DNA from 2 places in the Arthrobacter sp. StoSoilB5 genome. Region 2 is predicted to be linked to the other one. Evidence: predicted binding sites of a transcription regulator. Region 2 holds the regulator's gene; the other holds the start of a gene.

The links. The regulator LexA, encoded in region 2, represses DNA repair genes until DNA is damaged. The targets are predictions, from matches to a motif close to TCGAACANNTGTTCGA.
Region 1: LDN75_RS14825 (DUF6504 family protein) is a predicted target of LexA. The motif match lies at 1,257-1,272, and genes of this name have one in related genera.

Annotation. Positions count from the first base shown of each region.
Region 1 covers NZ_AP024646.1:3,296,216-3,299,419, reverse strand. Annotated here, with positions in the region: gene LDN75_RS14835 (TetR family transcriptional regulator) at 1-108, opposite strand, end outside; gene LDN75_RS14830 (FAD-dependent monooxygenase) at 167-1,222, shown strand; gene LDN75_RS14825 (DUF6504 family protein) at 1,323-1,667, shown strand; gene dnaE (DNA polymerase III subunit alpha) at 1,671-3,204, shown strand, end outside.
Region 2 covers NZ_AP024646.1:1,736,211-1,739,414, forward strand. Annotated here, with positions in the region: gene LDN75_RS07910 (ATP-dependent DNA helicase) at 1-1,469, shown strand, start outside; gene lexA (transcriptional repressor LexA) at 1,479-2,222, opposite strand; gene LDN75_RS07920 (LysM peptidoglycan-binding domain-containing protein) at 2,580-2,939, shown strand; gene LDN75_RS07925 (histidinol-phosphate transaminase) at 3,018-3,204, shown strand, end outside.

The DNA.
Region 1 (3,204 bases), 1.6 Mb from region 2:
GGCGACGCCCGCTTCGGCGTCAACGGCCCGATGGGTGAGTCCCTTGAGGCCTTTGGCAGCCACCACGGCGAGGGCCGCGTCGGCAAGGCTGGTTCGTCTGTCCGGCATGGCGAAAGTCTAGCCTTTAACCTCCCAATTACTACAAATGTAGTAGTAGAGTGGCGGCATGAAAAAGGTGGATATCGTCGGTGGGGGCATAGCGGGCCTCGCCCTTGCAGGAACCCTTGATCCCAGCCAGTTCCACGTCACTGTGCACGAACAGCGGGCTGACCTCCCAGCGGTGGGAACAACCCTGGCCATGTGGCCCGAGGCCCAGGAAGCCCTGGCTTCGTTGGGCATCCTTGGCGCCATCCGGGAAAACAGCCCCCTCATCAAAGGCGGTGCACTCAGGAGCTCCGCAGGCACTCCGTGGATAAGCGTGGAGGGGCAGAACCTTGTGGGGGTCGCCAGGCATACGCTCCTGCGGTTCCTCGACTCCGCCGTGCCCCCGACGGTCCAGAGGCGAAACGGAAAGGTGGACGCGGTTCCAGGCGACTCCTACCTGGCAGTAGCGGCGGATGGGGTGCACAGCATGGTGCGGCGCTCCGTGTGGGGCCAGGGGTGTGCCGCCAAGCTGACCCCTTACCTCGCCGTTCGGGGCGTCATTCCAGAAGACCCGGGCAGCGAAAGCATAGGTGAGTACTGGGGGCGCGGGGATCTCTTTGGCATCGGCCCATCAAGCGGCGGAACCAACTGGTACGCGTCCTTCCGCAGCGGCATGGGACCTGAAGGAATCGACGTCGGCGACGCCCTTGATTTGGCACGACGCCGCTACTCCAAGCACGCGACGGGCATCCAGCATGTCCTGAATACGGCGACGCCCGAAACGTCATTGGCACAACGCATTTGGACCACCCCGCCGCTATGGCGCTATTCGCGGGGCAATGTTGTCCTCATCGGAGACGCGGCCCACGCCATGGCGCCCAACCTTGGGCGGGGCGCCTGCGAATCGCTGATAGACGCCGTCACCCTGGGAAAGCTGGTCAATACCATGCCCCTGGACCAGGCCCTCACTGCCTACAACCGTCAACGTGTGCTTCGGACCCAGCAATTCCGCCTCGGGTCATCCCTGATGATGCGCGTCGCGCTCGCAGAGAGTGCCCAACCCCTGCGTGACAAGTTGCTCGAACTTACTGCCAGGCGGAAGTCCAAGGCGTCCCCAGGGAGCAAAACTTCCCAGTAGGTTTTGTCGGGGGAGCGACGTAAACTGGATATATTCGAACATACATTCGAATAGCGATTTTGCTGATCCAGGGCGATGCCCCCAGGCAAGGAGTGTGGATATGGGGCTTTTCAGTGAGTCCGTGGACGTCATCTGCACGGAAACGGGAAGGCCACAAGCAATCCAGTGGAAAGGAATCCACTACGTCGTCACCAACGAACCCATCCGGTGGTACGAGCGGCGCCAATGGTGGGTGGAAGAAAGCAGGGCCCCTCTAGGAAGCGGCGCAGGCTTGGTAGACCACGAAATCTGGCGGGTCCAACTCCAGCGCCCACAGGATGAAGGGCAATCCGGCAAGGCCATAACCCTTGACCTCGTCCGGCATCTCGCCAGCGGCCGCTGGCGGCTCCTTCGCATCCACGACGCCGCACCGGCCCGGGCAGTCGAACCAGACGAAGCCGCCTGAACCTTGAACTTCACACACCTGCACGTCTCCACAGCCTTCAGCGCCCATTACGGCGTTTCCTGGCCAGACGAACTTGCCCAGTCCGCAGCAGCAGACGGCGCAACAGCTCTCGCCTGTACAGACAGGGACGGCTTGTACGGCATCATCAAACACCTCAAAGCATGCATGGACGCCGGCATCGACCCCATCATCGGAGTGGACCTCGCCATCTTCGACGACGACGGCGACCACCGCACCCAAGTTGCGGGCCGCGTCGTCGTACTCGCCCACGGCAACAACAACGGCGCCGGCTACCGCGCCCTCTGCCGCCTCGTCTCCGACGCCCATGCCCGCACCTCCGGCAAGGCCGGGGGAGTGGTGCCCGTCGCCGTAACAAGGGCAGAACTCGCATCGAGGACACTGGACCCAAAAACCCTCAAACCCGTGCTTACCGTCCTCATAGGACCAGACTCCGATGTGGGTCGTGCCATGGGAGGGCGGAAATATCTTCGGCCCCGGACACTCTTCAAACAATGGATTGACGCCATGCCGCCCGGGACTATCGTTGCCGAGGCCGTATCCCACCTGAGCGCCCCTGGAGAACCCCTCAGCACAGCCCACGCTGTGCGCATGCTCAAGCTCGCCCTTGAATACAACATCCCCGCCATCCTCAGCAACGCCGTTCGCTACTGCGCCCAGGATGGCGCCCCAACCGCGGACGTCCTGGACTCCGCCCGCACACTAAAATCCCTCCCCGAACTTTCCGCAGCCCCCCTGCTCCAGCCAGCAGGTCAACTACAACCAACAGGTCCACTACAACCAACAGGGCAGGGCTGGTTGAAGAACGCCCAACAAATGCTCCAACTCGGTAAAGAGATCATGGGCGCGGCAGGGCAAGGAGCAGCCGGGCTGAACAAACTGCTCTCCAACACAGAAGCGCTCGCCGATAAATGCCGCATCGATCCCATCCTGGACATGGGATGGAAGAAGCCCGTTGTCCCTGAAGCCTCCATCATTGGCATCGATCGTGACCCCATGGTGGAACTCATCCAACGGTGCGAGGCAGGAATCACCCGGCGCTTCCCAGGCATCAAAGGCGATGCGGAAGGGCAGATGCGCTCGCGGTTGGAACATGAGCTCGGAATCATCGGCAAGCTTGGTTTTGCCTCCTACTTCCTCACAGTGGCCGAAGTGTCCCGGATGATCATTGAAATGGGCGTCCGGGTGGCTGCCAGGGGCTCCGGGGCCTCGAGCTTGGTTAACTACCTGATCGACATCAGCCAAGTTGATCCGATCCGGCATGACCTCATTTTTGAACGATTCCTCTCGGGGCGCCGGTCAACCCTTCCTGATATTGACATCGACGTCGAAAGCGCCGAACGGCACAACGTCTACCGGAAGATCTTCGAGCGTTTCGGAGCGGAACGGGTGACCCTGATGAGTATGCAAAACGGTTACCGCGCCCGCGGTGCTGTCCGGGACGCCGGCATGGCTCTTGGCATGGACGAGGCTGAAATCGGCGAAATCGCCAAGCAGTTGTGGCGGTTCTCAGCCCGCA
Region 2 (3,204 bases):
CGGATCGTGCCTGGCGGCAGGTCTCTGTGACGTCAATGGAGTGCTTGGGAGCACAGAAGTGCCCACTTGCCGAGGAGTGCTTCAGCGAGCTGGCACACGCCAGGGCCGCCGAAGCCGACGTCGTAGTCACCAACCACGCCATGCTGGCCGTGAGCGCGTTTGAAGGACTCGCGGTCTTGCCTGAATATGACGTCGTGGTGGTTGACGAAGCTCACGAGCTTCAGGACCGGGTCACGGGGGCCGTGTCGGGCCAGTTGTCCGTGGCGATGGTCCATGCGGCCGCCTCGAGCGCCCGCAAACACACGGCCATCACCGTTGACGCCCTGAATGCTGCTGCGGACCGGCTGGATATGGCTATTGCCGGAGTCCCCAACGGTCTGCTGCCCAATGGGCTCAACGACGAACAACTTGACTGCCTGGACCAACTGCGGGATGCCACCCGCGCCGCGTTGTCGGATTCGAAGACTGACTCTTCAAACGCGGTCGACGGCGGTCGGCAGCTTGCGCGCTCCCGGCTCATGCTCATTCTGGAACTGTGCGAGAGGATGCTCGCCGCCAAGGAGAACCGTGAAGTGGTGTGGTTCTCCAGAAACAGCACCTTCGATCCCCAGCAGGGTTACTCCCAGCCGGATGAGACATCGCCGGCACTGATCAACATCGCCCCACTCAGCGTGGCGGGGAGGCTGCGGGAAGGCCTATTTGCAGGGCACACAGTGGTGCTGACTTCCGCGACGCTGGCAATTGGATCGGCGTTTGAGCCTGCAGCGGGCGGCCTCGGACTGATCGGGGACGGGGCGCCGAGCTGGACCGGCTTGGACGTCGGATCACCCTTTGACTATCCCAAGCAGGGCGTCCTCTACGTGGCCAAACACCTGCCTAAGCCCGGCCGCGGTACGTCGGCCGAGGCCCTCGATGAGCTCGAAGACCTCATCCGTGCATCCGGCGGGGGAGCCTTGTGCCTGTTCTCCTCACGGCGGGCGGCCGAGGAAGCCGCAGACGCCATGCGCCCGCGGCTGGATGTGGACATCCTCTGCCAGGGCGAATCCACCATGGCAGCGTTGGTAAAGCAATTTGCCGATGAACCGGACACCTGCCTCTTCGGCACGATGTCCCTGTGGCAAGGCGTTGACGTCCCTGGTGGTTCATGCCGCCTTGTGGTGATCGACCGCATTCCGTTCCCGAGGCCCGACGATCCGCTGATGACTGCACGCTCGCGGGCCGTTGCGCAGTCCGGGGGCAACGGGTTCATGGCGGTGTCGGCTACCCACGCGGCAATTCGCCTTGCGCAAGGCGCAGGGCGCCTTATTCGCTCTACCGCCGACAAAGGTGTGGTGGCGGTGCTGGACTCACGGCTTTCCACCGAACGGTACGGAGGGTTCCTGCGCGCCGCATTGCCACCGTTTTGGGCGACGACGGATCGCAACGTGGTGCGCGGCGTTCTGGAACGCCTGGGCACAAAGAAAACGTAGGCGAACGCCTTAGAGGGAACGCAGGACAGAGACGACCTTGCCCATAATGGTGGCTTGGTCTCCCAGAATCGGTTCGTACTGCGTGTTCTGGGGCAGCAGCCATGTGTGTCCGTCGCGCTGGCGGAAGGTTTTCACTGTGGCTTCGTCGTCCAGGAGGGCGGCGACGATGTCGCCGTTGATGGCGTCGTTCTGTCGCCGGACAACTACCCAGTCACCATCACAAATGGCGGCATCGATCATTGAGTCGCCAGCGACCTTCAACATGAACAGTTCGCCGTGGCCCACCAACTGCCGGGGCAAGGGCAGGACGTCCTCAATGGTCTGGTCGGCGAGGATTGGCCCGCCGGCTGCAATCCTTCCCACCAAGGGCACCATTGCGGTGTCGCTGGCACTGGCCAATTCCGTCACGGCGAGTCCACCTGCGCTGCGCAGTGTGGTGGCCGCTTCCACGCCGGGAATCGTCCCGCCATCAAGCGTCAAAGGCATGAGGACCTCCATGGCGCGGGGGCGCTTGGGATCCCTCCGTAAGTAGCCGAGCTTTTCCAACTGCGAGAGCTGGTGCGTGACGCTGGACAGGCTTGCGAGACCAACGGTGTCCCCGATTTCGCGCATGCTCGGCGGATACCCGTTGTCATTGACGGACCGCTGAATGGTTTCCAGTATTTTCTTCTGCCGGACAGTCAGGCTTTTGGGACTCTTTTGAGGCTGCTGGCTCCGCAGGGGTACCCCGCCGCCGGTGGCTTTCGCTGCCATGTTCGCCAATGCCCTTCCGTTCCGCCCGGTCACGATCCGAAGTGTGCCCGGGGATGGTCGGGTCTGAAAAATGTCAGACCCTCCTGTTCCACTGAAACAGTGCCTGTTTCTTCACTCAAACCTAGGCCAGGCACAGGCGTTTATCAAACATTCGTTCTAGCGAGTCTCGACACCGTTCGTTGATAAGTGCTAAAAATGTCATAGCAAGGTTCGAATATGTGTTCTATAAACGCGGACCATCGGCCGGATGTTCGAAGAAAGTGTTCGAACATCCGGACGTTGATCCAAGCGAACACAAGGAATTGGCAGCCGGCAACGGGCATCCGATGCAGGCAATCGCTCAGAAGGGCTCAGCTCATGTCCGCAATCTCAACGTTCCACGAATTCCGCAACACCCCGGCGCCTACGCGTCTCCGGCTTACCCGGCGCGGCAGGATCGTCTTCTTCGGCATCCCTGCCATGCTGCTCCTTGCCGCACTGCTGAGCCTGGCCGGCTTCATCAACTCTCCCGCCAAAGCCTCGGATACGCGGGCCCAGTTGCAGCCGCCCGTTGCTGTCACGGTTACCGTCCAGCCCGGGCAGTCCCTGTGGGGCATTGCCGGTGCGGCCGCTCCTGAGCGCGACCCCCGCGATGTCATCGCGGAAATCATCCAGTTGAACGACCTCCGCGGAGGACGCATCCAGCCGGGCCAGCAGCTTTTCGTTCCCGCCAACTAAACGGTCGGCCGGGTGCGCGAAAAGCGCCTCCGGCGTCACAGTTACTCCGCAGTCGCACTGGCACCTTAAACTGTCTTGGTGAGTGACCAGCTTGAGCGACTTGACCGACTTCCCCTCCGGACCAATCTGCGTGGACTGAGCCCGTATGGCGCACCGCAGCTTGACGTCCCGATTTTGCTCAACGTCAACGAGAACACCCATGGCGTGCCGGCAGATGTGCAAGCGGCGATCACCGAGGCCGTTGCTGCCGCGGCTACTGGCCTGA